4 regions of the Streptomyces sp. NPDC057445 genome follow, and region 4 is predicted to be linked to each of the others. Evidence: riboswitches for the same ligand, from Rfam matches in the RefSeq annotation. Region 4 holds a riboswitch; each other region holds the start of a gene.
The links. A riboswitch is a leader RNA that binds a small molecule or an ion and turns the genes downstream of it on or off. The one in region 4 is predicted to bind cyclic di-AMP.

Region 1: linked by a shared signal. The riboswitch ahead of ACFU5O_RS24020 (C40 family peptidase) and the one ahead of ACFU5O_RS09915 (NlpC/P60 family protein) in region 4 are both predicted to bind cyclic di-AMP.
Region 2: linked by a shared signal. The riboswitch ahead of ACFU5O_RS07010 (peptidoglycan DD-metalloendopeptidase family protein) and the one ahead of ACFU5O_RS09915 (NlpC/P60 family protein) in region 4 are both predicted to bind cyclic di-AMP.
Region 3: linked by a shared signal. The riboswitch ahead of ACFU5O_RS30950 (peptidoglycan DD-metalloendopeptidase family protein) and the one ahead of ACFU5O_RS09915 (NlpC/P60 family protein) in region 4 are both predicted to bind cyclic di-AMP.

Annotation. Positions count from the first base shown of each region.
Region 1 covers NZ_JBHVDH010000012.1:82,458-89,981, reverse strand. Annotated here, with positions in the region: gene bioB (biotin synthase BioB) at 1-103, opposite strand, end outside; gene ACFU5O_RS24055 (8-amino-7-oxononanoate synthase) at 261-1,400, shown strand; gene ACFU5O_RS24050 (DUF397 domain-containing protein) at 1,408-1,626, opposite strand; gene ACFU5O_RS24045 (helix-turn-helix domain-containing protein) at 1,640-2,497, opposite strand; gene ACFU5O_RS24040 (ATP-binding protein) at 2,772-3,230, shown strand; gene ACFU5O_RS24035 (LysR family transcriptional regulator) at 3,267-4,178, opposite strand; gene ACFU5O_RS24030 (LysE family translocator) at 4,261-4,914, shown strand; gene ACFU5O_RS24025 (DUF6328 family protein) at 4,868-5,386, opposite strand; gene ACFU5O_RS24020 (C40 family peptidase) at 5,521-5,997, opposite strand; cyclic di-AMP (ydaO/yuaA leader) riboswitch at 6,000-6,155, opposite strand; gene ACFU5O_RS24015 (hypothetical protein) at 6,518-6,826, opposite strand; gene ACFU5O_RS24010 (ATP-dependent Clp protease proteolytic subunit) at 6,832-7,467, opposite strand.
Region 2 covers NZ_JBHVDH010000002.1:480,023-487,546, reverse strand. Annotated here, with positions in the region: gene ACFU5O_RS07030 (STM4013/SEN3800 family hydrolase) at 1-251, shown strand, start outside; gene ACFU5O_RS07025 (STM4012 family radical SAM protein) at 248-1,567, shown strand; gene ACFU5O_RS07020 (STM4011 family radical SAM protein) at 1,581-2,489, shown strand; gene ACFU5O_RS07015 (SGNH/GDSL hydrolase family protein) at 2,450-3,241, opposite strand; gene ACFU5O_RS07010 (peptidoglycan DD-metalloendopeptidase family protein) at 3,419-4,450, opposite strand; cyclic di-AMP (ydaO/yuaA leader) riboswitch at 4,455-4,611, opposite strand; gene ACFU5O_RS07005 (tyrosine-protein phosphatase) at 5,289-6,104, shown strand; gene ACFU5O_RS07000 (DUF6126 family protein) at 6,121-6,267, opposite strand; gene ACFU5O_RS06995 (helix-turn-helix domain-containing protein) at 6,279-6,914, opposite strand; gene ACFU5O_RS06990 (aspartate aminotransferase family protein) at 6,982-7,524, opposite strand, start outside.
Region 3 covers NZ_JBHVDH010000022.1:13,555-21,078, forward strand. Annotated here, with positions in the region: gene ACFU5O_RS30930 (MFS transporter) at 1-536, shown strand, start outside; gene lhgO (L-2-hydroxyglutarate oxidase) at 691-1,935, shown strand; gene trmB (tRNA (guanosine(46)-N7)-methyltransferase TrmB) at 2,124-2,945, shown strand; gene ACFU5O_RS30945 (PrsW family intramembrane metalloprotease) at 3,096-4,427, shown strand; gene ACFU5O_RS30950 (peptidoglycan DD-metalloendopeptidase family protein) at 4,519-5,571, opposite strand; cyclic di-AMP (ydaO/yuaA leader) riboswitch at 5,583-5,718, opposite strand; gene ACFU5O_RS30955 (PP2C family protein-serine/threonine phosphatase) at 6,033-7,172, opposite strand.
Region 4 covers NZ_JBHVDH010000003.1:434,856-442,379, forward strand. Annotated here, with positions in the region: gene pcrA (DNA helicase PcrA) at 1-2,028, opposite strand, end outside; cyclic di-AMP (ydaO/yuaA leader) riboswitch at 2,238-2,402, shown strand; gene ACFU5O_RS09915 (NlpC/P60 family protein) at 2,401-3,555, shown strand; gene ACFU5O_RS09920 (hypothetical protein) at 3,695-4,048, opposite strand; gene ACFU5O_RS09925 (NlpC/P60 family protein) at 4,276-5,373, shown strand; gene ACFU5O_RS09930 (alpha/beta hydrolase) at 5,414-6,556, opposite strand; gene ACFU5O_RS09935 (LuxR C-terminal-related transcriptional regulator) at 6,683-7,381, opposite strand; gene ACFU5O_RS09940 (PspC domain-containing protein) at 7,378-7,524, opposite strand, start outside.

The DNA.
Region 1 (7,524 bases), on a different contig from region 4:
CGAGCAGATCGTCGTCCGAGGTCGCCAGCACGGCGAGCGCTTCTTCACGGGTCGGCAGCTCACGCCGCAGGCCCTTGTCCACCAGCGTGTTCAGGAGATCCATGGCGCAGATCCTCGCCTACCGGACACCCCTCGGCCAAGGAGGAACTCGACAACACGCGCGGATTGAGGTGTGTGTATGGCCACACTCTGACCTCTGCCGCCGCGGGCTAGGGTCTGTTCGCTGCCTACAAAAGGACAGGACCGTCATGCCGCAGTCCATGCCTCAGGATCCCTTCGAGTGGACCGACGACGCGGCGCGCCTGCGTGCGGACGCCGGACTCGTACGTACGCTCCGGCCGCGAACCGCCGACGCCACCCTGCTCGATCTGGCGAGCAACGACTATCTCGGCCTCACCCACAGGCCCGAGATCACCGAGGCGGCGGCAGCGGCCGCTCGCCGCTGGGGCGCCGGCGCCACCGGCTCCCGGCTGGTCACCGGCAGCACCGAACTGCACGCGGAACTCGAGCGTGAGCTCGCCGAGTTCTGCGGGTTCGAGGCCGCGCTGGTGTTCTCCTCCGGCTACGCGGCGAACCTCGCCGCCCTCACGGCGCTGAGCGCGCACGGCTCCCTCATCGTCTCGGACGCGGGCAACCACGCCTCCATCGTGGACGGCTGCAGACTCTCCCGTGCCGAGACGGCCGTGGTCCCGCACGCCGATCCGGAGGCGGTGCGCAAGACACTCGAGGCCCACCCGGGACGGCGCGCCCTGATGGTCACCGACTCGGTCTTCTCGGTGGACGGCGACGCGGCGCCGCTCACCGCACTCGCGGAGGTCTGCCGCGCGCACGGCGCCGCTCTCGTCGTCGACGACGCCCATGGCCTGGGCGTCCTCGGCGAGGGCGGCCGGGGCGCGCTCGACGCCGCGGGGCTCGCGGGAGCCGCAGGGGTCGTCGCGACGTTGACCCTCTCCAAGTCGCTGGGCAGCCAGGGCGGGGCCGTCCTGGGTCCGGCCAGGGTCGTCGACCATCTGATCAACGCCGCACGGACGTTCATCTTCGACACCGGCCTCGCCCCGGCGGCGGCGGGCGCGGCCCTGGCGAGCCTGCGGCTGCTGCGCGGCGAGCCGGCCGTCGCGGACCGCGCCCGGGCCGTCGCCGCCACGCTGTACGAGCGGCTGACGGGCGCGGGGCTGACCGCGGCCCGCCCGGACGCCGCGGTCGTCTCCGTGCGGGCGCCGTCCCCGGAGGCCGCCGTGGGGTGGGCGGCGCAGTGCCGGGCCGAGGGGCTGGCCGTCGGCTGCTTCCGGCCGCCGTCCGTGCCCGACGGAATCTCACGGATCAGGCTGACGGCGCGGGCCGACCTCACGGATCAGCAGGTCGAGGAGGCCGTCGCGGTGGTCCTGACGACTGCTCCCTGAGCGACGGTCAGCGGGTCGCGGCGGCGCGCAGCCCGCGGACGAAGCCGGTCCACGCCTGGGGTGAGAAGCGCAGCGGCGGCCGCCGGACGTTCTTGGAGTCGCGCACGGCCAGCGCGCCGTCGGCGCAACGAGCCGTCTCGACGCAGTTGTTCATTCCCACGCTGCGGCTGCTGCGCCGCCACGGGGTGCAGATCTGGGTGCGTATGCGTGCGTGGTGAGCCGACATGGACGTGCCTTCCCTACGCGCCGTCACCGATCCCGGCGATGAGATCCAACGAGTCCTGGAGCGAGAGCGCATGAGCCTGCATGGTGCGGAAAGCGGCGCCGTACGCCTCGAGGTCTTCTTTGCGCTCCAGGTAGAGGCTACTCGTCAGATGGTCGAGAACAACAACATCCAGATCAGAAGTGGTCGGAAATGAGAAAATAACGAAAGGTCCCGTGAGGCCCGCATAACCTCCCGTGGAGAAGGGAAGCACCTGCAGCCGGACATGGGGCAACTGGGCCATCTCCCGCACCCGCGCCAGCTGTGCGCGCATCACCCGGGGGCCGCCCACCTGACGCCGCAGCACCGCCTCGTCGAGGACCGCGCTGAACCGGAGCGGACGGTCCGCATGCAGCACTTCCTGACGGGTGAGCCGCACCTCGACCAGTGAGTCCACGGTCGCGGCGGACACGCCGTCCAGCGCCGAACGGGTCACCGCCCGTGCGTAGTCCGGCGTCTGCAGCAGGCCGGGCACCACCGAGGTCTCCAGCGTCCGGGCGGCGCCCGCCTGGGACTCCAGACTGATGAAATCCCGGTACTGGGGCGGGATCACCCCGCGATAGGCGTGCCACCAGCCCGTGCCGCCGCCTCCGGCGGAGCCCGCAAGTGTCCCGAGGAGCTCGCGCAGCCGTGGATCCGTGATCCCGTAGGCGTCCAGCAGCCGCACCACATCGGCCGGTTTCACCCCGCTCGCCGCGGTCTCTATGCGGCTCACCTTCGACTGGTGCCACCCCACCAGCCGGGCGGCCTCCCGGCTGGTGAGGCCCACGCCGAGGCGCAACCTGCGCAACTCCTCACCGAGCTTGCGCCTGCGCACCGCTGGACCGTGCCGCATGTCTGCCGCCTCCTTCCGCCCGTCCGGCGAGCCGCCCGGCGGACCGTGGCCACCGCTGACGCAGCCATCAAGTGTGCGCCCAAATCCGTTCTCGCGTAGCAGAGTTCACCGCTTTGAGCGACAGATATATGCATATCTGGGTGGATGGCCGCCGACAGTGGCACCAACGGTGGCACTCTGGGGGCCAGCGCAGTCCGGGGCCGCTCCGGCGCATCACCCGCTATGTGCCGCCACGTGTCGTCATCCGGCCCTGGTGGGAAAGGGACAGCTCGCCATGGCAGATCACCAGGAAGCATCCGTCACTCTGCCGAGCGATCCCGCTTCGGTCTCCGCCGCGCGGAGATACGTCTCCGGTGTCCTCGCCGAATGGGGCCTGCCTGGAGAGGCGGAGACGGCGGACACCGTCCGGCTCATCGTCTCGGAGCTGGCCACCAACGCCGTACAGCACACCTTCGGACAGTCGCCGACCTTCACCGTCGACCTCCGGCTGGAGCGCGAGGAGCGGCTCAGCATCGGTGTCACCGACAGCCATCCGCGCTGGCCGCAGCGGCTGCCCGCGGCCGTTCAGCAGGACAACGGGCGGGGGATGGTGATCATCCGCTGGCTCACCGCCGAGCACGGCGGCCGGCTGTCCGTGATCCCCACCCCGGACGGTGGCAAGACCGTCCGGATCGCCCTGCCGTGGACGCCCGCTCCGGCGCCCGCAGCCGCGGCCGTTCCGGACTTGAACTGAAGCACCAGGGGCCCGGCGACCCGGCGCGGCGCGACCCTATCCGCCGGCCCGCGCGAACCCGGCCCGCAGCAGCGCCCGCAGCGAGCGGGCCGCCGGGCCGGACGCGTCGCCGAGGTGCGCCACGGAGATTGTGCGGCGGAAGGCCGGCGGCTCCAGATGGCGCACCCCGAGCGGACTGGACGCCATCGAAGCCACCATCTCCGGTACGACGGCGACCCCAAGGCCCGCGCTGACCAGCGCGCACACCAGCGCGTAGCCCGGCGACTCGCACACCACTGCCGGGGTCGCACCGGCCTTCGCCAGTGCGTCCTCCACACCCTTGCGCGACGGATGAGAGGGAGCGCTGCTGATCAGCGGCCGACCGGCCAGCTCTTCGACCCTCAGCCGTCCCGAGCCACCCGCCAGCAGCTGACCCGGCGCCGTCACGAGCACCAACTCCTCGACCAGCAGGGGCTCCAGACAGACCCCGGCGGGCAGCGGGAACGGTTCGGCCGGCTCGTACGCATGCGTCAGCGCCAGGTCCACCTCGCCCGAGGCGACCGCCGCGACCCCGTCCGGCGGTTCGTACTCGGCGACCGTCAGCTCCACGTCCGGATGGCTCCGCCGGAAGGAACTGAGCACCGGTGGCAGCAGATGGACGCCGGCCGTGGTGAAGGTGCCGACCCTCAGCCGTCCGCCGGACAGCCCGGCCAGCCGTGCCAGTTCATGGCGCGCCCGGTCCATCTCGTCCAGCACCCGGCGGGCATGTGCGGCCAGCACCTCACCGGCGGGCGTCAGCCGCGCCCCGCGATGGTGGCGCACCAGCAGCGCCGCCCCCGCCTCCCGCTCCAGCTTGGCCAGCTGCTGCGAGAGCGCGGGCGGGGTGAAGCCGAGCCGGGTCGCGGCCCGGGTGATCGAACCGGCCTCGGCGACCGCCACCAGGGCCGCCAGCCTCGTCGGGTCGTACATGGGCGCCCCTTAAGCGTTCCTTCAGGCAGACCTAGAAGATTCCAAATACACACTAAGGGCGCCCATGGTCCAGGCTGGGTCCATGGACGCACAGCTGATCGCCTTCATCGGGGTCGCCGCGGGCATGGTCGCCATGCCGGGCGCCGACTTCGCCGTCGTCGTACGGAGGGCGCTGGGATCCCGCGCCGACGGTGTCGCGGCGGCCCTGGGGGTCGCCGGAGGGCTGCTCGTCCACACCGCGCTCGCCGTCGCCGGACTCGCCGCGTTGCTGGCGGCGGTGCCGGTGCTCTACCGGACGCTGGAGATCGCGGGCGGTGCGTACATCCTTTACCTCGGTGTCCAGGCGCTGCGCAGCGCGCTCGGGCCGCTGCCGGCGTCAGGGCCGGAGCGGGCGTCAGGGCCGGAGCGCGAGGAGCCTGTGACCGGCGCCGGGACCGTGCGCAGTCTGCGTCAGGGTTTCCTGACCAATGTGCTCAACCCCAAGGCGCCCGTGCTCTTCCTCAGCCTGCTGCCGCAGTTCGTACCGGACGGCGCCGCTGTGCTGCCCCGCACCCTGCTGCTGGCCACCATCGTCGTCGTACTCGCACTCGTCTGGTTCCCGCTGGTGGCGTTGCTGGTGGACCGGCTGGGTCGGTGGCTGCGCCGGCCGCGCCCCGCGCGTGCCGTCGAGGGTGTCAGCGGCGGGGCTCTCACCGTCCTCGGTCTGACGCTGGTGACCGCTCCTCTCGCTCAGTGATCCTCCGGCCGAGGGCCCAGGGCAGTGCGCCCCACAGTCCGGCGCAGACGATCAGGGTCACCGCGGCGGCGACAACTCCCTCGGGGGTGCCGTGCACGACATCGACGACGAGCAGCACCGCCGAGGTCAGCGCCAGGGCGAGCACCGCCATGCCGACGCCCGCCAGCCGGGAGGAGACCGAGACGATCTCCTTCTTGGCACCCTTGCGGAACAGGCCACGGTGCACCGCCGCCGGTGCGGTGAACAGCGCCGCGGCCACCACGGCCAGCATCAGCGTCGTCACATACGTGCCGCGCTGGAACGAGTCGAGTGACGGGAACCTGGCCGTGAACGCGAGGGTCAGCAGAAAGGCGAACAGGATCTGTACGCCGGTCTGGACGACCCGCAGCTCCTGGAGCAGCTCGGCGAAATTGCGGTCGGCCCGCTCCAGCTCGGATTCGTCCCGTGGGGCACGGACATGGTCGTCGGGCATATATGACGATTAGCCCATTCTCGACGGAACATGCACCCGATTGGGCCGGTCGGCTGATCCTTCGGCTACGGGCCCGGTGGGGCCGGCGCGAGTGCCCCGACGGGGCCCGGCGCGCCGGCGACCGCGTCCGGCTGTCAGCCCACGCGCCCGTACTTGACGCTCCTGGACCAGATCTTGCTCAGTTTCACGACGGATCCGGTCTTGGGGGAGTGCCAGATCTTTCCGTGACCCGCGTAGATCCCTACGTGGTAGACGCTTCCGCGGTGATGGAAGAACACCAGGTCGCCCACTTGCCGGCTGGATGCGGAGATGTGGCGGGTGCGGTTGTACTGGCCCTGTGCCGTGCGCGGCAGGCGCTTGCCCGCCCTCTTGAACGAGTAGAGGGTGAGTCCGGAGCAGTCGAACCGGTAGGGGCCCGTGGCCCCGTACCGGTACGGGGCGCCCTTCTTCGACGCGGCCACCTTGAGGGCCTTCGAGGCGTGAGCCGAGGCGGCCTGGGCCTCGGGTGCGCCGCCCGGAACGATCAGGGAGCCGCCGACGGCGGCGAGAGTGATGGCCGAGACGGCACCCGTCCGCGAGAGCAGGGACGGACTGTGTGTCTGCGCAGTCATGCGCAACCCTTCGTCAGCCGCCTGTGAAGGATGACCTGTCGGGTTCGGGCCAACGAAGATGCCCGGCCGCGCAAGCGGCTTCACCCCAAGGTCCGGCCGTGTCGGCGGCCGGGCCGTACTGCGTGGGTCCTCCACTCCTGCCGAAGCACTGATGTCGACCAGGCATCCGGTGCGGCGGCAGGACTCGGCGTCCGCCCGGACCGCCCCGCCGCGGTGGCGGGGGCTTGTCGTCCCTGGGATCTTGACGCACGCGCTGCCGGATTTCCGAGTTGAAACGACGTTTTGTGAGGCTCCTCACCACTCATCCATTCAGGTGGATAGGACCATTTGGCCGACTCCGGGTGGCCGCACGACGAGGGCCGTACCAGCGGCGGAACAACCCATTGCGCCGGATGGCTCATCAAACTGCGCAACTCGCACGGCTCTTGTGCCGGAGCCGTCGCTCCACCGGTTGGGCGACACCCACTCGTACGCCTGTGCCGTGTCGTGGAGTGTCCTGCGCGGCCTCACGGACGCCGAGTCAACTGTCGGATTCGGGCGGAACGGTGATTCGCGCCGCCCTCCGCTCCCCGTCCAGCACCCGCAGCGCGCGGGTCAGTGTGCGCGCGTGCAGCTCGCTCTCTCCGCGCGCGTGCATCAGCGCCAGGGCGTCCCGGAGGGCGATCGCCCGCGCGGCGAGTGCCTGCGCGGCGCGGAGAGCGCCGTACGTGTGGATGCCTCTGGCCGGGTTGATACGGCCCAGCTGGTCGACGACTTCGAGATATCGGTCGATGAACTCGCTCTCGGCGCGCGTCAGTGCGGGGAGCGGCGGCAGCTCCGGGGGCAGCACGGGGCTCACCGGGCCCCGTACGAAGCGACCGACGACTTGCGGCTCCTGATGATGTGGTCGACGAGGCCGTACTCCTTGGCGGCGGCGGCATCGAACACGGTGTCCCGCTCGATGTCGGCGCAGATGCGCTCTGTGCTCCGGCCCGTGTGGCGCACCAGCATGGCGGCGACTTGCTCGCGCAGCCTCAGCAACTCCCGCGCCTGGATGTCCAGATCGGTCGGCTGCCCCTGCACGGGCTCGTGCAGCGCGGGCTGCTGCACGACCACCCGCGCGCCCGGCAGGGCCATGCGCTTGCCGGGCGTACCGGCCGCGAGGAGCACCGCGGCCGTGGAGGCGGCCTGGCCCAGACAGGTGGTCGCCACGTCGCAGGTCACCACCTGCATCGTGTCGTAGATCGACGTCATCGCGCTGATGGGGCCGCCGGGGGAGTTGATGTAGAGGCTGATGTCCTGGTCGGGGGCGGCGTACTCGAGATAGAGGAACTGGGCGACGACGTCGTTGGCCGATGTCTCGTCGACCGGTGTGCCGAGGAAGATGATCCGCTCCTCCAGCAGCTTCGAGTAGGGATCGAGCGTGCGGAGTCCGGAGCTGGTGTGCTCGGCGAGCTCCGGCAGGACGTATCGGGCGGAAGAACGGTCCATCTGGTGTACCTCTCCTCGTGCGGAGCCACGGCAGCCTCTGTAAAAAATGTACAGGAC
Region 2 (7,524 bases), on a different contig from region 4:
GCGAGACGCACGCCGCAGCCCTGGAGTACGTGGACCGGCACATCGGCCGGCTCTTCACCGCGGCGAGCAGCAGACGCCGGTGCTTCACCATCGTCTGCTCCGACCACGGCACGGCGTACGGCGACGACGGCTACACCGGCCACCGGCTCGGCCACGAGGTCGTCTGGACGGTTCCGTACGCGCAGTTCTTCCTCCCGGGCCCCGGCGCGGCGGTCCTCACGGACCATGGCTCGCCGGAGGGCGCCCGATGAGCTCGATCCGCCCGTACCAGAGCTATGTGTACGCCTATCCGCACAAGACCGCCTACCGCCCGCTCGGCGACCGCCCCTCACTCCGTGAGCTGTGGGCCGGGGAGAGCAAGGACGCGCTCTCGCTCTATCTGCACATACCGTTCTGCGAGGTGCGCTGCGGCTTCTGCAACCTCTTCACCCGCATCGGCGCGCCCGACGAGCTGACCACGCGCTATCTCGACGCGCTGGAGCGTCAGGCGGTCGCGGTCCGGGACGCCCTCGGGGACGCGGCGCCGGTGCGGTTCGCCACGGCGGCCTTCGGCGGTGGCACACCCACGTTCCTGACCGCCGCCGAGCTGGAGCGGCTGTGCGACATCGCAGAGAAGCGCATGGGCGCGGACCTGAGCGCGGTGCCGCTCTCCGTGGAGACGTCCCCGGCGACGGCGACCGCCGATCGGCTCGGTGTGCTCGTGCGGCGCGGCGCGACCCGGCTGAGCATAGGTGTCCAGAGCTTCATCGACGACGAGGCGAGGGCGGCGGTCCGCCCCCAGCGTCGCTCCGACGTCGAGGCCGCGCTGGGCCGGATCCGTGACGCCGGAGTCCCTGTCCTCAACATCGACCTGATCTACGGCATCGACGGCCAGACGGCGGCGACCTGGCGGCGCTCGCTCGACGCGGCGCTCGCGTGGCGGCCCGAGGAGCTCTATCTGTACCCCCTCTACGTGCGGCCGCTGACGGGCCTCGGCCGTCTCGCGGCGGACAGCGACGCGGCGTGGGACGGCCGGCGCCTCACGCTGTACCGCCAGGGCCGTGACCATCTTCTCGCTCACGGCTACGAGCAGCTTTCGATGCGGATGTTCCGCCGCGCCGACGCGCCGCCGCAGGGCGCGGACGACTACGCCTGCCAGACGGACGGAATGATCGGCCTCGGCTGCGGAGCCCGCTCGTACACCTCTCGCCTGCACTACTCCTTCGACTACGCGGTCGACATGCGCCAGATACGCACGATCATCGACGACTACACAGAGGCCGAGGACTTCACACGGGCGGAGGTGGGCCGCCGGGTCGACGGGGAGGAGGCGCGCCGTCGCCATCTGCTCCAATCGCTGCTGCAGGCGGGGGGAATGTGCACGGCGGAGTACGAAGCTCGGTTCGGCAGGAGGCCGGCCGACGACTTCGCGGCCGAGCTCGCGGCATTCGCCGGGCGCGGCTGGCTGGAGGAGGCGGACGGACTGCTGCGGCTGACATCGGAGGGCCTCGCCCACTCGGACGCCCTCGGCCCCGAGCTCTTCTCCCCCGCCGTACGGGCCGCGATGGCCGCGTACGAGCTGAAGTGAGGGGCGCGCACAGATGGATCTGACCGTGCTGTACCGGGGCCGGCTCGCCTCCTGCGACTACGACTGCCCGTACTGTCCGTTCGCCAAGCGCCGCGACAGCCGGGAGCAGCTGCGTGCGGACCGGGAGGCGCTGGAGCGGTTCGCCGGCTGGGCGGCGGGGCAGACCGACGACCGGCTGTCGGTGCTGTTCACGCCGTGGGGCGAGGGCCTTGTGCGTTCCTGGTACCGGCGTGCCCTGGTGGAGCTGTCCCTGCTGCCGCACGTCCGCCGGGTCGCCATCCAGACCAATCTCAGCTGCCGGACCGACTGGCTCGCGGACGCGGACGCGGACACGCTGGCGCTGTGGTGCACGTACCACCCCGGCCAGACGCCGTACGACCGATTCCTCGGCAAATGCCGCGAACTCGTGGGCCGAGGAGTCCGGTTCAGTGTCGGAGTCGTCGGCTTCGACGAACATCTGGAGCAGGCCCGCCGGCTGCGTGACGATCTCCCGCCGCATGTCTACCTGTGGGTGAACGCGGCGGAAGGGCGTACGTACACGGACGAGGAAGCCGCTCGCTGGACGGCACTCGACCCGCTCTTCCCCTACAGCCGCCACCCGCACCGATCGGCGGGGCTGCCGTGCCGGACGGGCGAGTCGGTGATCTCGGTGGACGGTGAGGGGACGGTACGGCGCTGCCATTTCGTGCGGGCCGAGCTGGGCAATCTCTACGACGGCTCGTTCCGGGCGGCACTGCGGCCGCGCCCCTGCCCTCTCGCCGTGTGCGACTGCCACATCGGCTATGTCCATCTGGAGTCGCTGCCGCTGTACGACGTGTTCGCGGGCGGGGTCCTGGAGCGGATCCCCGCCGCTTCGCAGTACCGGCCCGGCGGGCCCGGCACTCAGAGCGGGAGCAGATCCGGACGCTTCGGCTCCACATGATCGCCGGAGGATTCGCCCCGCAGCCGTCGGCCGATCCACGGCACGAGGTGCTCCCGCGCCCACTGGATGTCGTCACGCCGGACGTCGAACGTGCCGCGCGGCGGCAGCGGCGGCCACGGCTGGTCGGGGTCGGCGGGCACCTCGATGCCGAGCACCTGCGCGGCGCGCAGCGCGACTCGGGTGTGGCCCTCGGGCGAGAGATGGAGCCGGTCGCCGTCCCACGCTCGTCTGTCCTGGACGGACTTGAGCGACCACAGGTCGAGGACGGGGCAGTTGTGGCGGTCGGCGATGGCACGCACATGCGCGGTGTATGTGGCGATCTTGCCGCGCAGATGACGGAGCACGGGCACGCCCCGGGTGTCGAAGCCGGTCGTCACCATGACGGTGCCGACGGCACCGGCAAGGTCGGCGACGGCTCGTTCGAAGCGCTCGGCGACATCGTCCGGGTCGGTGCCGGGACGGATGATGTCGTTGCCTCCCGCGCAGAACGTCACCAGGTCGGGTGCGAGTTCCTTCGCCCGCGGGACCTGCTCCTCCACGATCTGGTCGAGGAGTCGTCCGCGTACGGCGAGATTGGCGTAACGGAACGTGTGCTCCGGTACACGGTCGTCGAGAAGGACCGCAAGGCGGTCCGCCCAGCCCACGAACTGTCCCTCTGGTCCAGGGTCTCCGACGCCCTCGGTGAAGCTGTCACCGATCGCCGCGTACGACCCGAATGCGCCATGTGCTCTTGATCTCGAATCGTCTGCCACGTCGAGACATCATTCACCGGGTGAAGTGACCTACGCCACCGTAGGGAGGGGTTGACGTGGCGTGACATAGACCACCTGGTCAGGTTCTCGCAAAGTGGGAATACGGCGGAACACAGACGTCCGCCACCCCCTCCGTCAGGAAAAGGGGCGGCGGACGTCACTGACGTTACGTCAGCTTCAGATCGACACGCCGTGCTGCCGGAGATAGGCCAGCGGGTCGATGTCCGAGCCGTAGCCCGGTCCGGTGCGGATCTCGAAGTGCAGGTGCGGGCCGGTGGAGTTGCCGGTGGAGCCGGAGAGGCCGATCTGCTCGCCGCCGCGAACGCTCTGGCCGGACGAGATCGAGAGCGAGGAAAGGTGGGCGTACTGCGAGTAGGTGCCGTCGGTGTGCTGGATGACGACCTGGTTGCCGTAGGCGCCGGCCCATCCGGCCGAGACCACGGTGCCCGGGCCCACGGACTTGACCGAGGTACCGACGGAGGCGATGAAGTCGAGACCGGTGTGGTAACCACTGGACCACATGGCACCGGGGGTTCTGTAGGCGGTGCTGATGCTGCCGGTGACCGGAGCGGTGTAGTCGGTGACCTTGCTCGGCGCGGCGGGAGCTGCGGCCGGCGCGGCGGGAGCTGCGGCCGGGGCCGCGGCGGGGGCGGGGGCAGCAGCCGCACCCGAGCCGGGACGGGAGGCGGCGGGCCCGGCGGCGGCCGCAGCACGCTCGGCCGAGCGGGACGAACGCTCCTCCTTGGCCGGAGCAGCGGCCTCCTTGGCCGGAGCAGCGGCCTTCTTCGCCGGAGCAGCGGCCTTGCGCTCCGCCGGGGCCTTCGACTCGGGCTTGCCGCCGATCGTGAGCTTGAGCCCCGGGTGGATCAGTGACGGGTTCTCACCGACGGCCTCGCGATTGTCGGCATACAGCTTCTTCCAACCGCCGTCGAGGTCCTGCTCGGCCGCGATCTTCGAGAGGTAGTCACCGGCGACGACCGTGTAGCTCTTGGGCGCCTTCGGAGCCTTGGGCGTCTGCGGGGCGACGGCCCCCTGGGCGACGGAGGCGACATGACCGGAGGTCACGGCGGGAGCGGACTTCTCCACAGCGTGCGCACCGGCGGTGCCGATGAGCGGGAGTGCGATGGCGGCGCCACCCGTACCGGCGGCGACGAATCCGCGCGTGAACGGGCTGGTCCTCGGACGGCGGTGCTTACCCTTTCCGGGCATGGCGAATTCCTCTCCGGCGCCTGCGAGGTGAGCTGTCGGGTTCGGGCTGGAGATGCCCGGCCGCGCATGCGCGACTTCACCCCTAGCCGTCCGGTACTCCCGGCCGGCGGACTTACCTGGGTCCCCCGCTCCTGCCACACGTGGATGGGTGCGATATTCCGGACGGCGGCAGGATTGGGCGATCCGACCGGATTGCGGTGACCGTAAGCGAGCCGGACCGAGGGGAACAAGCCACCTCATTCGGTCGGCATTCGCCCGCCCGATATCAACACGGAATTTCCGGTCACACTCCGTGGATTCGGGATCTTCGATGTCCTTACGGACAAGGGGAATTGACCGCGGCACACGGCAACAGAACGTCACGAATATGATCCCGCTCACTGCGCGGAGGCCATCTCCCTTGTTACCGGGGCGCGTTATGCGAAAACAGTCAATACGGACAGAAGGGCCATTAGAGACTCATGCCGACAATCTCTAACTTCGCGGATGGAACGCAGCGATCACACATTCCGTCGCCGCAGCCAGGCACCACCGCGTCGAGATCACCCCGGAGCTCCGTGTCCGTTCCGTGATGCAGCAGCAAGGTCGCAGCGGAGTCGTCCCGCAGCCGGTGATGGAGGTCGAGCGCAAGAGCGTGAACGGGACCAGGGAAGGGCGGCCACAGCCCGGAGCAGCGTGCACAGCGGCTCCCCTGCCGGACAGAACCCGGATACGCCCCCACCGACCGCGCTCCCAGAGCCGCAGGAACCGAGATGATTGCCTGAGGAATCAATGTCGTATGGTCAGGATCGCGCCACTGTCGGCGAGCAGTGCCGACCGCAGACACGGAGGAGTCCCCGTGACGCAGCAGCTGCCCCAGGTCCCCTCGACCGAACCTGAGCTCTCCGGCGTGCGCAACTTCCGGGACGTCGGCGGACTGCCGACGGTGGACGGGCGCCAGGTGCGGTACGGCCGGCTCTTCCGCAGCGGTCACCTCGCGCACGCCACCGACAGCGACGCCGCCTTCCTCGCGTCGCTCGGGCTCCACACGATCTTCGACTTCCGCAATGCCGCCGACCACGGGCTGGAGGGCCCGGACGTCGAGCTGCCCGGGGTGCGGAACGTGAACATCCCGCTCAGTGATCCCGCCGACGGCGCGGAGTTCTGGGGGATGGTCCGCGACGGCAACCTCGACCAGCTGAAGTCGATCCTCGCCGACGGCAAGGCGGCCGGCCGCATGTCCGCCTCGTACCGGGTGATGATCAAACACCGCACGGCCGAGCACAGCCGGGTCCTGCACGCGCTGGCGGAGGACAGCGTTCCGGCGCTGATGCACTGTGCGGCCGGCAAGGACCGCGCGGGTCTCTCGATCGCCATCTCGCTGCTCGCGGTGGGGGTGGAGCGGGATGCCATCGAGGCCGACTACCTGAAGTCGAACGACCCGCACCGGCGCTACAAGGTGCGCCGCAGCGACTCCTCCCCCGCGGGGATGTCTCCGGAGGTCATGGAGCTGCTGAGCCCGCTCTTCGACGCCCGGTCCGAGTACCTCGCGGCGGCGTTCGCCACCATCGAGGAGACCTGGGGCAGCACCGAGCGCTACCTCTCCGAGGGACTCGGCGTCTCGTCCGAGACACGCGAGCGGCTGCGCGAGCGGCTGCTGGACGGCTCGGTCTGAGCCCCGCAGCCGCCGGTCAGCTGCCTCCGACGGTGAACAGCAGGTAGAGGAAGGCCGCGAACAGGTGGCCCGCGACCAGATAGGCGAACAGCCGGACGATCAGTCCGACGGGAAACGTCTGCTCCTGGTTCGCGTCGTTCTTCGATGACGGCTTCTTCGGCATGGCCAGTCTCCTCAAGCGTGCGGGTGGGCGTGCGGGTCGGGGCTCTGCAGCAGGGTGTGGACGAAGAGCAGCTCGACCCCACCCGGTGCGACCGCGGCGATACGGTGCGGCGTCAGCGAGTCGAAGTGGGCGCTGTCCCCGGGTTCGAGTTCGTGCACTGTCTCGCCCAGGCCGAGCCGCAGCCGGCCTTCGAGTACGTACAGCCACTCCTCGCCGGGATGGACCCTCACCAGGTCCCCCTGGCCCCCGGCCCCGTGGGGCACCCGGACCCGCAGGGCCTGCATGGCGCGCCCACGGCCACCGGCCTGCTGGTAGGTCCAGCCGTCGGCGGCTGCGTGGCCCGTCCGGTCGCCGCGAATGATCGCGTCGCGTTCCGGATGCAGCTCGCCGAGCAGCTCCCCGACCGTCGTACCGTAGATCCTGGCGAGGGTGAGCAGCATGGGCAGCGACGGCTGCCGGTTGCCGGTCTCCAGCCGGGAGAGATGGGCAGGCGACAGACCGGCGCGCTGCGCCGCGGCCTCAAGGGTGAGGCCCTGTCGACGGCGCAGTTCACGCAGCCGGGGCGCGACCTCGGGCAGTTCGTCGACCGCCTTCGCGGCGGGCTCCTGGCGGTGCGGCCCGGAAGACTGTCCGGCAGAAAGGCTCATGCCGCTATTGGGCCAAAATCTTTCCTCTGAGGCAAGTAACTTGCCTCAGAGGCAAAGGACAGGGGCCTCAGCGATTGGCCACGGCCTGCTTGACGAGTGTCCTGCCGAAGTCCCACATCAGGCCGCTTCCCCCGTGCGCGTCGTCCATGACCGCGGTGAAGGCCTGGACGAAGCGCTCGACCTCGGCCTCGCCGATGATCAGCGGCGGGATCAGCTTGATCACTTCCAGATGGTCACCGGAGACCTGGGTGAGGATCCGGTGCTTCTGCAGCAGCGGCACGACCACCATCTGCGCGAAGAGGCCCTTGCGAGCGGCCTGCAGCACGGTCCACCGGCTGCGCAGCTTCAGGGAGGACGGCCTGCCGAACTCGATGCCGATCATCAGCCCGCGCCCGCGGACGTCCTGCAGCAGTTCGTAGCGCTCGACGAGCGCCGCGAGCCGTGTCCTCAGCAGTTCCCCGGTGATCCGTGCGTTCGCGACGATCTGTTCGTCCTCGATCACCGAGAGGACCGCGAGTCCGGCAGCCATCGCCTGGGCGTTCGAGCCGAAGCTCGCGGAGTGCACCAGCACGCGGTCCATCGACGAGTAGACCTTCTTGAAGATCCAGTC
Region 3 (7,524 bases), on a different contig from region 4:
AGGCGGCCTTGGAGCGCAACCGCGGACTGGCCACCGCCCGCACGATGAGCTTCTTCCGGCTGGTGGAGGCGCGGGCGCATGCGAAGGCGAGCGACGCGGCGGCGGCCGGTGCGGCGCTGAAGGCCGCGGAGAGCTGGCTGGAGCGGGCGCGCGAGGGCGACGCCGACCCGTCGTGGCTGGGCTTCTACTCGTACGACCGGTTCGCGGCCGACGCCGCCGAGTGCTACCGCGACCTGAAGGCCCCGCGGCAGGTGCGGCGCTTCACGGAGCAGGCGCTGTCCCGGCCCACGGAGGAGTTCGTGCGCTCGCACGGGCTGCGTCTGGTGGTGAGTGCCGTGGCCGAACTCGAGTCGGGGAACCTCGACGCGGCGTGCGCCGCGGGCACACGGGCGGTGGAGGTCGCGGGCCGGATCTCGTCCGCGCGTACGACGGAGTACGTACGGGACCTGCTGCACCGGCTGGAGCCCTACGGCGACGAACCGCGCGTGGCGGAGCTGCGGGAGAGGGCACGACCGCTGCTGATGGCACCGGCGTGAGGCGCCTGCCGCCACGGAAACGTGTCGGACCTCTCCGACCTGGTTTAACTCCGCTGTCAGTGGGCCAGTGCATCATCGGGGGTGAGGCGCGCGGCACTGCCGCTTTCAGGTGCCGTGTCCCCCGGGAATGCACAACCGGGGCGGGAGGTGTGTGATGACCGCGGCATACGACTGCGATGTGCTGGTGATCGGTGGCGGGATCATCGGCCTGTCGACGGCGTATGCCCTGACGCGCGCGGCTCCCGGCACATCCGTGGTGGTGCTGGAGAAGGAGTCCGGCCCCGCCCGGCATCAGACGGGGCGTAACAGCGGAGTGATCCACAGCGGGATCTACTACCGGCCGGGGTCACTGAAGGCACGTTTCGCCGTGCGCGGTGCGGCGGAGATGGTCAAGTTCTGCGCCGAGTACGGAATCGCGCACGAGGTCACCGGCAAGCTGATCGTCGCCACCGGAAGCGAGGAGCTGCCGCGGCTGCACGCCTTGGTGCAGCGCGGCAGGGAGAACGGAATCCCGGTGCGGGAGCTTGGCCCCGCGCAGATAGCCGAGTACGAGCCGCTGGTCCGCGGGGTCGCGGCGATCCATGTCGGCACCACCGGGGTGTGCGACTTCGGCGCGGTTGCGGCCCAGCTCGCGGAAGTCGCCGGCGCTTCGGGTGCCGAGGTCCACTACGGCGAGAAGGTGCAGGCCATCGATCGGCGCCCGTGGGGCGTCGCGGTACGGACGTCCTCCGGGGGTCCCTCCGCCGAAGGCAGGGGGCGGATCGTCCGCGCGCGGATGCTGGTGAACACCGCGGGGCTGCACTGCGACGAGGTGGCGCGGCTGGCCGGCGACGAGCCGGGGATGCGGATCGTGCCCTTCCGGGGGGAGTACTACGAACTGGAGCGCCCCGAGCTGGTCCGCGGGCTGGTGTATCCGGTGCCGGATCCGGCGTTCCCTTTCCTCGGGGTCCATCTCACCCGGGGCATCGAGGGCGGCGTCCATGTCGGCCCGAACGCGGTACCGGCGCTCGCCCGGGAGGGATACGGCTGGTCCACGGTCCGCCCCCGTGAGCTGGCGGCGACGCTGAGCTGGCCGGGCTCCTGGCGGATAGCCCGCCGCCACTGGCGGTACGGCGCGGGCGAGCTGCACCGCTCCCTGTCGAAGCGGGCCTTCACGGAAGCGGTCCGCCGGCTGCTGCCGATGGTGACGGAGGACGACCTGCGGCCGGCCGCTGCGGGCGTGCGGGCGCAGGCGGTGCTGCGGGACGGCACCCTCGCGGACGACTTCCTCATCCAGGAGACGCACCGCACGGTCCACATCCTGAACGCCCCGTCCCCGGCGGCGACGGCCTCCCTTCCGATCGGCCGCGAAGTGGCCCGGCGGGCGCTCGCGCAGCTCGCGCAGCTCGCGAGGACGTAGGGCCGTAAGGACGTGCGGACGTGCGGATGTGCGGATGTGCGGATGTGCGGATGTGCGACGCAAGACCGTGGGAGTGCGTGGGAGGGCATGACACCGGGAGCAGCGCCGCCAGAGCCGAACCGCGGCTCGCGGAGCCGTGACGCGGGCCACCCGATCGCCGTACCCCGCCGCCGTACAATCAGGGCATTGTGTCTGAGTTCGAGAACGTCACCACCGAAGCTCCCCGGACCGCCGAGGACACCCGGACCGCCGGCGCCCGCGTCGTCGCCGCCCGGGCCAAGGGCGAGCCGCGGTTTCCCGGCGGGCCCGCCGCCGACCCGGCCGGGTCGCATCACGAGCGGCGCATCCGGAGCTTCCAGCCACGCCGCAGCCGGGTGACCGCCGGGCAGGGCGATGCCCTGCAGCGACTGTGGCCCGTATGGGGGCTGGACATCGACGGGCTGCGGACGCTCGATCTCGGCGAGATGTTCGACGGGCTGCCCGTCGTCCTGGAGATCGGCTTCGGCATGGGCGAGGCGACCGCGCAGATGGCAGCCGCGGACGCCGGCGCCGGCGTCCTCGCCGTCGACGTGCACACCCCGGGCCAGGGCAATCTGCTCGGGCTGGCGGAGCGCATGGGCCTGACCAACGTCCGCGTGGCCAACGGTGACGCGATCATCCTGCTGCGCGAGATGCTCGTCCCGGACGCGCTCGACGGGCTCCGGGTCTACTTCCCGGACCCCTGGCCCAAGAAGCGTCATCACAAGCGCCGGCTGATCCAGCCCGACTTCCTCACGCTCGCCGCGAGCCGGATGAAGCCGGGCGCGGTGCTGCACTGCGCGACCGACTGGGAGCCGTACGCCGAGCAGATGCTCGAAGTCCTCTCGGCTCACCCCGACTTCGAGAACACCCAGGAGGACGGCGGCTACACGCCCCGCCCCGCCTTCCGCCCGCTGACCCGGTTCGAGGGCCAGGGCCTCGACAAGGGTCATGTCGTCCACGACCTGCTGTTCCGCCGCAGGGCCCGGTAGCCCGCACCATCCCGGCCGCGAACCTCGTGGCAGCGCACCCGGGCAACCGCGCACCCCGACGGCCGCGCCCCCGTGGCCCGATGGCCTGGTACCTCCGGTAGCCCGGTGACAGCGTCGCGCGTTGTCGGTGCCCCTCGTTAGGGTCTTCGGATGTCCGACTGGTCCCCGCAGCCGCCTCCGGCGGCGCCCCACCCCGCCGTCCCGGTGTGCGACGAACAGCCGCGGTTCGACGCCGTACCGGACCGTGGGCGCTGGCGCTACAAGCCGCGCCGCGCCTTCCGGCACGGCAGGGCCCTGCGCGCCTGGACGGTGATCACCCTGCTCGCCCTCTCGGGACTGGTCATCCTGGCGCTGGTGCGTGAGCAGACCGGCACAGAGGGCCTGCTCGTGGGCCTCGGCCTCGCCCTGCTTCCCGTGCCCCTGCTGCTGGCGGCGTTCCGCTGGCTGGACCGCGTCGAACCCGGCCCCTGGCGCAACCTCGTCTTCGCCTTCGCCTGGGGTGCCTGCGCCGCCGCGCTCGTCGCCATCATCGCGAACTCGTTCGCGACCCAGTGGATAGCGACCGCGACGGCCGATCCGGCATCGGCGGACACGATCGGCGCCACGGTCATCGCACCGGTCGTCGAGGAGAGCGCCAAGGCAGCCGCCGTCCTCCTCATCTTCGTCTTCCGGCGCCAGGACTTCACCGGGATCGTCGACGGCGTCGTCGTGGCCGGCTTCACGGCCACCGGCTTCGCCTTCACCGAGAACATCCTCTATCTCGGCAGCGCGTTCGGGGAGGACCAGGAGTTCGGCCATTCCGGCCTCTCGTCCGTCACCGCAGCGACCTTCTTCGTGCGGATCGTCATGTCCCCGTTCGCGCATCCGCTGTTCACCGTGATGACGGGCATCGGCTTCGGCCTCGCTGCGGTCACCGCCCGGCGGCGGAGGCTGCGCAGGACGGTGCTGCCGCTGCTCGGCCTCGCGCTCGCGATGGGCATACACGCGCTGTGGAACGGCTCGGGGGTGTTCGGCCCCTGGGGCTTCTACGCGGTGTACGTGGCCGTCATGGTCCCGGCCTTCGGGCTGCTGACCTGGCTGGCGATCTGGAACCGGCAGCGAGAGCTGCGTACGGTCGCCACCCAGCTCCCCGCGTACGCGGCGGCCGGCTGGCTCTCCCCCACCGAACCGCTCGCCCTCTCCTCGATGCGGGCGCGCACCGTGGCCCGCGACACGGCCGGCCGCACCCACGGCCCTGCTGCTGCCCGTGCGGTCTCCGAGTACGAGGCCTTCGCGACCTCTCTTGCCTTCCTCCGCCACCGCGCCCACCGGGGCACGGCAGGACCGGACTTCGTGGCACGCGAGCAGGAGCTGCTGCACCACCTCTGGCAGCGCAAGCACGTCGCTTCGCCCGCGCTGGCACACGCGGCGAGGGCGACGGGCCGGGTGTGGGCGCCGCCGCCCTATCTGGACTACGGGGGGTACAACCCGTACCGGGGATAGCGGGCCCGGACCTGGACTCCCGGCCCGGACTCGCGGGGTCCGGAGCCGTACGCACGACCTGGTGCCGTGCGTACGACCGGGACACGAGGAATCAGACGGTGAGGCCCTTGCCCCGCAGCCACGCCGCCGGGTCCACCCCGGCACCGCCGGGCGTGTGCACCTCCAGGTGCAGATGCGGGCCGGTGACGTTACCGGTCGCGCCCACGCGCCCGATCGTCTCGCCCGTCGAGACCGACTGCCCCGCGCCGACGGTCATCGACGACAGGTGGCAGTACCAGACCTCGCTGCCGTCCTCGAGCTCCAGCACGATGCGGTATCCGTACGCTCCCGACCAGCCCGCGGACTTGACGGTCCCTCCGTGCACGGCCTTCGCGGGCGTACCGGTGGGGGCGGCGAAGTCGAGGCCGGTGTGGTAGCCGGAGGACCACATGGAGCCGGCCTCGCCGAACGTCGAGGTGAGCGTGTACGAGGACGTCGGCAGGGAGTAGCTCGCGGCGAGCTTGGCGAGCCGCTCGGCCTCCGCCTTGCGCTCCGCCTCCTCCTCGGCCTGCTGCTTCTCCTTCGCGGCCTTGGCCTCGGCCGCCGTCTGCTGCGCTCTCGCCTCGGCCGCGGCCTTCTCTGCGGCGGCCTTCTCGACGGCCGCCTTCGCCTCGTTGTCGGCCTCGGCCTGCTGCTGCTCGGCCTGCTGGAGGATCCGTGCGCGCAGCGCCTCGCCCGCACCGCCCTGCTGGGTGTCGGCGGCGGAGGCCGTGTCGGCCACGGACATCGCGGTGAGCGGGGCGTCGTTCCGGTTGCCGTCCTGCTCGTCGGAGTCGTCCGACATCAGGGAGCCCACGCCCGGCAGCGACTGGGCGTCCGGGAGGTTGTCCGTGATGGTGTCGGGCAGGGAGATGGAGACCGCCGGCTTGTCCTGCGCGGTGGCTATGCCTCCGGCGCCGACCGCGGCGATGACGCCGACTCCGAGAACGGTGGAGCTCCGGGCGAGTCCGTTGCGCTGCTTGACGACGCGGTGCCTGCCACGGACCGGGCGGACGGTCTCCTCGGTCGGGTTCCATTCCTCCGCCCCGGTGGCCGGGGCCCACTCTGCGGTAGGGACCCACTCGGTGGTGGGGGGTTCTTGGAGGGCAGGCTCGTTGGACGCCACGGAGGCGTTCTCCTTTCCTTCCTTCTCGCCTACCGGGTTAGCTGACGGGTTCGGAGCAGGAAGGTCTCCTACGAGCACCACGAAGTGCCCGATTCACCCCAATTGGTGGTTCCCCGGTTCCCTTGCGGGATTCGGCGCATGCGCACGGTGCCGTCTCTTGCGACGGCTGGGACGACCGCGCTGCGTTATCGAACGTTAATAGACGCGGGGGCCGTATTCCAAGCTGTTCTGGCTGATCATTAACGGTTCCATGGCAGGACTTAACAGTCAGAAATGGAAGGAATCGGGCGAGTTGACGCCTACTCACAGGACACCCCTGCCCTGACGGTGCGTCATATGTTATGCGGAGGGCTGCCTTTCAATTACGTTCCGTCGCAATGCCGAGCTCCGGGGCATCGTCACCTCCCTCGTACGGCTGCGCACGCCTTCGTGGGGCAACGCCCGGCCTCGTGCGGCGACCCTCAGGGGACCACCGGCATCGTGCGGCGCCGCTGCGGCTGCCGCGCCCCGGGCCGGCTGACCGCGAGCAGCGCCATGTCGTCCGTCGCCGCGCCGCCCGTATGCCGTCGCACATCCTCGACGAGCGCGTCCAGCAGCTCCTCCGGGCCGGGAAAGATCCGGCCGTCCAGCCTTGCGCGCGGATCGTAGAAGGCTCCGTGCGTGTCGCGCGCTTCGGTCACGCCGTCCGTGTAGAGCAGCAGTGTCGCCCCGGACGGGAACGGCACGTCGTCCGCGTGATCCGGCCAGTGACCCAGATCGCCCATGCCGAGCGGCAGCGCGTTCCGGCTCGGATCCAGCGTGTCGAGGCCCCCGTCGGCGTACAGCACGAGGGGCGAAGGATGGCCGCGGTTGACCACCCGCACATGTCCCTCCCCGTGCGGGATCTCGGCGAGCACGGCGGTGGTGAACCCCTCGACCGCGTCGAGCCCGGAACGGCGCGTGTCCCGCGCGAGCGCACGCTCCAGGCGCCGCGCGACCCGCTCCAGCGAGGTTTCCTGCTCCGCCGCCTCCCGGAACGCCCCGAGCAGCACCGCCACCGTCTCGACCGCGCCCAGCCCCTTCCCCCGTACGTCCCCGACCACCAGCCTCACGCCGTGCGGGGTGTCCTCCACCGCGAACAGGTCCCCTCCGATGAACGCGTCCTCCTGCGCCGCCTCGTACCGGGCGGCGATGTGCAGCCCACCGATGCGCTCGTCGGGCGTGGGCAGCACGGCCCGCTGGGCGGCCTCCGCGATGACACGCGCGGAGGCGAGGCGCTCGCCGCTGCGGCGCAGAACGCTGTTGATGTAGAGGGCGAGGCCGGAGACCGTGAGCACGGTCAGCACCTCGGTCGTCGCCGGCACCTGCCCCAGGGTGCCGTTGTAGACATGCAGGCCGATCACGAGGGCGACACTGGCGACCGCGCTGAGCAGAGTGCCGCGCCAGGAGAAGAACGGGGCCGCCAGCAGCGGTGCGGCGGCGAAGAACGGCGAAGCCCGGTAGGCCTCCGGGGTGACCAGATCGAAGACCACGCCGATGACCATCACCAGCCAGGGCAGCAGCAGGGCCAGCCGACGGCCGCCGTTGCGCCGTGGCCCGTCGTCGCCTTCTTTCTGCGCCACCAGTGGTCTCCTGCCCGGTCCACACGGCTGCGGACGGTACCCGTCCCCACCCAGGCTGGCCGGAGCCGCGCCGCGCGGCGAGTCGCCGTCGGCCAACCGGGCTATCCACGAGCGTACGTCCGGCGGCGCGGGGCCGCGGTTCACCAGGGGCCCTCCTGGCGACCGCGCCACGGGACGGCAGGTACGGCCGGCAGGTACGGGCCAGCAGGTACGGCCGGCGCGCCCAGGGACGGCGAAGGCGCCCGCGAGGCGCGGCAGGTACGGACCGGCGAGCACGGCAGTTACGGACCGGCGGGTACGTAAAGGTCCAAGGGGGACGTGCCATCCGCCTCCGGAACGGGGCCGGGGCACA
Region 4 (7,524 bases):
GCCGAGCGCCCTCATGTGCGGGAAGACGCCGTCCTCCATGCCCGTGAGGAACACGACCGGGAACTCCAGGCCCTTGGCCGTGTGCAGCGTCATGAGGGTGATGACGCCGCTGCCTTCCTCGTCCTCGTCCGGGATCTGGTCGGAGTCGGCCACCAGCGCGACCTGCTCGAGGAACTCGGCGAGCGTGCCCGAGCCATCCTCCGCACCGCGCTCCTGCTCGAACTCGAGCGCGACGGCGGCAAGCTCCTGAAGGTTCTCGATGCGTGTCTCGTCCTGCGGGTCGGTCGACGCCTGCAACTCGGCGAGGTACCCCGTGCGTTCGAGCACGGCTTCCAGGACGGTGGCCGGACCGGCGCCCGACTCCACGATCGTGCCGAGCTCCTCCATCAGCGTGTTGAAGCGCTTGACGGCGTTGGCCGACCGGGCCGCCATCCCGTACGCCTCGTCCACCCGCCGCAGCGCCTGCGGGAAGGTGATCTTCTCGCGCAGCGCAAGCGCGTCGATCATCGCTTCGGCGCGGTCGCCGATGCCGCGCTTGGGGACGTTGAGGATGCGGCGCAGTGGGACGTTGTCCTCGGGGTTGGCCAGAACGCGCAGGTAGGCAAGCACATCGCGGACTTCCTTGCGCTCGTAGAAGCGCACGCCGCCGACGACCTTGTAGGGCAGGCCGACCCGGATGAAGATCTCTTCGAAGACACGGGACTGTGCGTTCGTCCGGTAGAAGACGGCGACGTCACCGGCCTTGGCGTGGCCCGCGTCCGTCAGCCGGTCGATCTCGTCGGCGACGAACTGGGCCTCGTCGTGCTCGGTGTCCGCGACATAGCCGGTGATCTGCGAACCCGCGCCCGCGTTCGTCCACAGGTTCTTGGGGCGACGGCTCTCGTTGCGCTCGATGACGGCGTTGGCCGCGGAGAGGATCGTCTGGGTGGAGCGGTAGTTCTGCTCCAGCAGGATCGTGGTGGCGTCCGGGTAGTCCTCCTCGAACTGGAGGATGTTACGGATCGTGGCGCCGCGGAAGGCGTAGATCGACTGGTCGGCGTCACCCACGACGCACAGCTCTGCCGGGGCCAGATCCTCGTATCCCGTGCCGACCAGCTCGCGCACCAGCGTGTACTGGGCGTGGTTGGTGTCCTGGTACTCGTCGACCAGGACGTGGCGGAACCGGCGCCGGTAGTGCTCGGCGACGTCCGGGAACGCCTGGAGCAGATGGACGGTGGTCATGATGATGTCGTCGAAGTCCAGCGCGTTGGCCTCGCGCAGCCGCGCCTGGTACATCCGGTAGGCCTCGGCGAGGGTCTTCTCGAAACCTCCCCCCGAGCCTCCGTCCTGGGAGGTACCCCCGGCCTGGTCGGCGAAGGCCTCCTCGTCGATCAGCTCGTTCTTCAGGTTCGAGATCTTGGCGCTGAAGGACTTCGGCGGGAACTTCTTCGGGTCGAGGTCCAGATCACGGCAGACCAGCGCCATCAGCCGCTTCGAGTCGGCGGCGTCGTAGATCGAGAACGACGACGTGAAGCCGAGCTTCTTGCTCTCCCGGCGCAGGATCCGCACGCAGGCGCTGTGGAAGGTGGAGACCCACATGGCGTTGGCGCGCGGGCCGACGAGGTGCTCGACGCGCTCCTTCATCTCGCCCGCGGCCTTGTTCGTGAACGTGATCGCCAGTATCTGGCCGGGGTGGACACGGCGGGTCCCCAGCAGATGGGCGATCCGGTGGGTCAGCACCCGGGTCTTGCCGGAACCGGCACCGGCCACGATCAGCAGCGGGGAGCCGGTGTGCACGACGGCGGCGCGCTGCTGCTCGTTCAGCCCGTCGAGCAGCGCGGCCGGGTCCACGGCAGGGCGCGGCGCGCCGTCGCGGTAGTGCACGTCCCGCGCCGGAGGCACGTCGAACCTGCCCTCGAAGAGGTCGTGCGGGACCTCCTCGTGGGGTCCGTGGTCGTCATGCTCACCGTGCTCGGGCGGCGGGGGCTCCTCCGAGGCCGAGGTGCGCTGGAGGTCCGCCAGGAAGCTGTCGTCAAAGAGGCTGCTCATCGCTCTACGAGTCTAGGCCGCCGGACCGACAGCCCGCCTCCGCCTTCCACCACAACCCGCCAATCACCATCCGTAGCATGAAAGTCACGACAGGTAAAGGTCACGGAAATGTATCGGGCATATCGCACATCGACCTTCACAGGAGCACCACGATTTGGCTAGCGTGCTCGCCCAGGCAGCCCGTCCCCTCATCGGCGACCAACGCCAATCGGGCAGCCACGCCGAATCCGGGCATTCCGCAAGGAAGTTCGGAACCGGGGACCCACCATGCACAACTGGGGTGAATCGGGCCAAGCTCAACTCGGCCCGTAGGACAGCCTTCCGATCCGTCCGAACCCGACAGCTAACCCGGTAGGCGGTCCACGGAAGGAGATGCCGGCCTTGGCGTCGCATCGCAAGACGCAGCCCCGTACGCGTCCACGTACGAAATCCCCCGCCGTCGGGTTCACGACGGCAGCCCTCGCGGGCGTCACCCTGCTCTCTACCCAGAGCGCCCAGGCCGAACCCCGGCCGAGTGTCGAAGAGGTCCAGAAGAAGGTCGACGACCTCTACCGGCAGGCGGGCACCGCGACCCAGCAGTACAACCAGGCGAAAGAGGACACCGCCGAGCAGCGCCGCGAGGTGGGCCGGCTCCTCGACAATGCCGCCGAGCGCACGGAGTCCCTGAACGAGGCCCGCCGCGAGCTCGGTTCGTACGCGGCCGCCCAGTACCGCACCGGTGCCGTCACGCCGACCGCCGCGCTGCTCCTCGCCGACAGCCCCCAGGACTACTTCGACCAGACCCGCCTGATGGACCGGCTCTCCGACGAACAGCGCGGCGCCGTCGCCGACTTCGAGGAGCAGCAGGCCTCGGCGGCGAAGCAGCGCGCGAAGGCGACCCGGAGCCTGGAGACGCTGACCGCTTCGCAGCAGTCGCTGCGCACCACCAAGGAGACGGTCCAGCGCAAGCTCGCCGAGGCACGGACGCTCCTGTCGAAGCTGACGGCGGAGGAGAAGGCACGGCTGGAAGCGCTGGAGCGCCAACGCGAGGAAGCGGCCCGCCGCAAAGCGGAGGCCAAGGCCAAGGCCGAGGCGGAGCGCCGCGCGAGGGAGCAGGAGCAGCAGCAGGAGCAGGAGCAGGGCACGGCCCCCGGTGCGGAGACGGGGACGGGGTCCGGCACTTCGAGCGGGACATACGCCGCCAAGGCCGAGAAGGTGCTCTCCTTCGCCCGCACCCAGATCGGCAAGCCGTACGTCTGGGGCGCGACCGGGCCCAGCTCCTACGACTGCTCCGGCCTCACCCTGGCCGCCTGGAAGGCCGCAGGGGTCGATCTGCCCCGCACCACCTGGGACCAGGTCAAGGTCGGTCAGCGCGTGGCGACGAAGGATCTCCTCCCCGGTGATCTGGTCTTCTTCTACGACGACATCAGCCACGTCGGCATCTACATCGGCGACGGCAAAATGATCCACGCCCCGAAGCCGGGTGCGAACGTCCGCGAGGAGTCGATCTACTACATGCCGATCTACGGGAGCGTCCGCCCCGCCTAGACCGCCGGCTGCCGCTGCCGCTGCCGCCGCACCCTGCTGTACTCGCGCCGCAACCGGCCTCCGACCGGGGAGAGTTGCGGCGCGATGCGGACGGCCCCCGGAAGGGGAACCTGATCGGTCGCCAGGCCTGCCGGCCGGATCACGTCCAGAGCGTCGCGATGAAGATGTTGACCACCGTCAGGCCGCCCACCGCGCCGAACACCGCCTTGTCCACCTTCTCCTCGTCCCGCTTGACGTAGACCAGGGCGAGGATCACCACCAGCACCGCGAGCTTGATGCCGACCTTGAGGTTGTTCACCGACTGGTCGTCCGCCTCGTTGAGCCCCACCAGCGCAACGCCCGTGACCAGCATCGTCAGCGCGCCGTGCAGCATCGCCGGCGTGAACCGCGCCGTCCCACGGCCCATCGCCTTCATCTGCGTCAGGAAGCCGCCGAGCAGCGCCGCGATACCGATGATGTGCAGGGCGACGAAGACATTGATGAGTACGTCCATGGCACCGGAGCCTAGCCCGAGCGATCCAAAAGCGACCCGGCCGGTCCGACTCTCGCCAATACCGGTCATGACACCTCCCTGGCACATACCGGAGGCCTAGCGTCCTCCCCCAGGTGGCCGACTCCCACCGCCGCCACATGTCCGGGGCGGCGCACTGTCGGCCGCCGCGCCGGCGGACCCGGCGGCGGGCCGTTTCCCCTGTGCGGCCCGCCGCCGATCCGCTCGGCATGAACTGCCGGACTCCGGAAGGACTGGCCCTCGTGGCAGCGCACCGCAAACCCAAGCAGCGCCCGCTCTCCGGCTCTGCTGCCCGTACCGCGCTCACCCTGGCGCTGACCGGTGCCGCGACAAGCACCCTCTTCGACGGCTCAGGGCACGCCGAGCCCGGCCTCACACCCGAGCAGCTGAAGGCGAAGGCCGACAAGCTGTACCAGGAGGCGGAAGAGGCCACCGAGAAGTACAACGGCGCGAAGGAGGCGGCCGGCCGGGCCCGTGATTCGCTGGACAGGCTGAGGGACGAGGCCGCGCGGCGTACGGAGCGGCTCAACGCCTCCCGCAACGCACTCGGCTCGATCGCCACCGCGCAGTACCGGGCGGGCGGCCTCGACCCGGCCGTACAGCTCGCGCTCTCCTCCGACCCCGACGGATATCTGGCCGGGGCGGAACTGGCCGAGCGTGCCGGGGCGCGGCAGACCGCGGCGATCACCGGAATGCGGAAGCAGGCGCGGGAGATGGCCCAGCTGCGGGCGGAGGCGGACGAGCGGCTGGCCGAGCTGACGGCGCGCCGGGCGGAGCTGGCACTGCACCGGACGACGGTACGGAAGAGGCTCGCGGCCGCGCAGTCGGTGCTGGCCCGGATGACGGCCGAGCAGCGCGCCGCGTACGCGGGCGGGGACGGGACGGGAGGCCCCTCTCGGGCCGACCGTGACACCGCCCGTACCGGCGTGACAGATGGAGGACCGGCCGCCGCCACCAACCCCCGTGCCGCCCAAGCCGTCGCCTACGCCTACGGCGCGCTCGGGAAGCCCTACGTCTGGGGCGCGACCGGCCCCTCCGCGTACGACTGCTCGGGGCTCACCCAGGCCGCCTGGCGTTCCGCGGGCGTGTCCCTGCCCCGCACGACGTACACCCAGATCAACGCGGGCCGCAGTGTTCCCCGCTCCCAGCTGGTGCCCGGGGACCTGATCTTCTTCTACTCCGGGATCTCGCACGTGGGGCTCTACATCGGCGGCGGACAGATGATCCACGCCCCGCGCCCGGGTGCGCCCGTCCGGATCGCGCCGATCGACCAGATGCCGTTCGCGGGCGCGACCCGGCCGGTGTAGCCGTCCGGCAGCCCCGGGGCCCGGCCCGGCCCGGGCACGATCAGTGGCCCGCGGACGCCGACGTGGTGGGGGCTCCGTCGGCGGCGACCTGGCGGGACAGCCAGCGGAAGACGTCCGGGATCTGGCGGCTCCACCCCTCGGTGTCATGAGGGCCGCCGACCTCGACGACATCGACGGTGGCCGGCGGCCTGGCCACGGCGCGCAGCGCGAGGCCCGCCTCGAAACCGTCACCCTTCGCCCCGGAGACGTAGAGCGCCGTGCGGGGGGCGACGGGAGCGGCCTCCAGGATGCTGAGCGGGTTGTTGGCGCGGCGCAGCTCGGGGTCGAAGGCGGCGATGGAGGCCTTCTCGGCCGCCGGGTCGTTGTAGCCGGACAGACTCACTCCGGCCCGGTAGCGGTCCGGGTGTGCGACGGCGAGCTTCGCCGCGCAGTGGCCGCCCGCCGAGTAGCCCGCGACCGCCCAGCCGCCGGGCCGCCGCGAGGCGCGGAAGCTGTCCATGACCGCCTTGCGGACGTCGACGCTGAGCCAGCTGTCGGCGTTGATCCTTCCCGGCGCGTTGGCGCAGCCCGTGTCCATCCCGCCCAGCAGCGTGGTGCGCGGGGAGACCAGGATGAACGGCGCCACCTCGCCCCGCTGCATCAGGGGCTTCAGCTGTTCCTGCACCCTGAGCGAGGTGAACCAGGCCCGGGACGAGCCGGGGTAGCCGGGCAGCAGCTCGACGACGGGGAACCTCGTGTTCCGGTAGGCCGGGTCGTTGTACTGCGGCGGCAGCCACACGTACACCTCGCCCCGCACACCGGAGATCTGCCCGTCGAACTCGGTGACCCGCACATCCGGCCCCACGTTCGGGTCGTCCGCGGGCTTGAAGGTCTGCTTCGAGGACGGCAGATCGGTGAAACGCAGCCCGGCCATGCCGTCCCGGCCGAGGTCGACCGCGGCCGTGACATGGTCGCCCGTGCCGAGCAGATCGTCCCAACTGCCGTAGAGACCGTTGCTGTTGTTCACGGCGACGAAGACCACCAGCAGTGCGGTCGCCTGGGCGAGTCCGACCATCAGCAGCCGGACGGCCCCCCGCACGAGAGCCGGCCCGCGCACCTTGCTCCACAGCGCCAGCGGAAGCACCACGGCGGCGGCGGCCAGCACGATCGCGGTCACGAAGAAGGGAGTCCCGGTCAAGCTCATCACGGACAGTCAGAGGGGAAAGGCACCGGGCCGGTTGCCGCCGCCGTGTACCGGCTGCATCACAAATGAGCCTCAAACATCACGGAACGCCGCCCGTGGCCGACGGAGCATCAGACAGTGGGGGCATCAGACGAGCCGACGGGCCGTCGCCCACCTCGTCAGCTCGTGCCGGTTCGAGAGCTGCAGCTTCCTCAGCACGGCCGACACATGCGACTCGACCGTCTTCACGGAGATGAAGAGCTGCTTCGCGATCTCCTTGTAGGCGTACCCGCGCGCGATCAGCCGCAGCACCTCGCGCTCCCGCTGGGTGAGCCGGTCGAGGTCCTCGTCGACCGGCGGCGCGTCCGTCGACGCGAACGCGTCCAGCACGAAACCCGCGAGCCGCGGCGAGAACACCGCGTCCCCGTCCTGCACCCGGAAGATCGAATCCACCAGATCGCTGCCGGTGATCGTCTTGGTGACGTAGCCGCGGGCGCCGCCACGGATCACCCCGATCACGTCCTCCGCCGCGTCCGACACCGACAGTGCGAGGAAGCGCACGGGGCGCTCCGCCGTCCCCATCAGGCTCGCGCAGCGCCGCAGCACCTCGACCCCGCCGCCGCCCGGGAGATGGACGTCGAGAAGCACCACCTCGGGACGTGTGGCCGTGATGACGGTGACCGCCTGGTCGACATCGGCCGCCTCGCCGACCACCTCGACGCCCGTCACCTCCGTGCGGCCGATCTCGGCCTGCACCCCGGCCCGGAACATGCGGTGGTCGTCGACGAGCACGACCCGTACGCGACGCTCCGTGGTCCCCTCGTTTGCGTCGGTCTGCTCGGTCATCCGTCCGCCCTCTCCATCTCAAGTTCCACTTCCGTGCCCCCGCCGGGTACGGAACGCAGCCGCGCCGTGCCGCCGTTGCGCTGCATACGCCCGATGATCGATTCTCTTACGCCCATGCGGTCCTCCGGTACCGCGTCGGGATC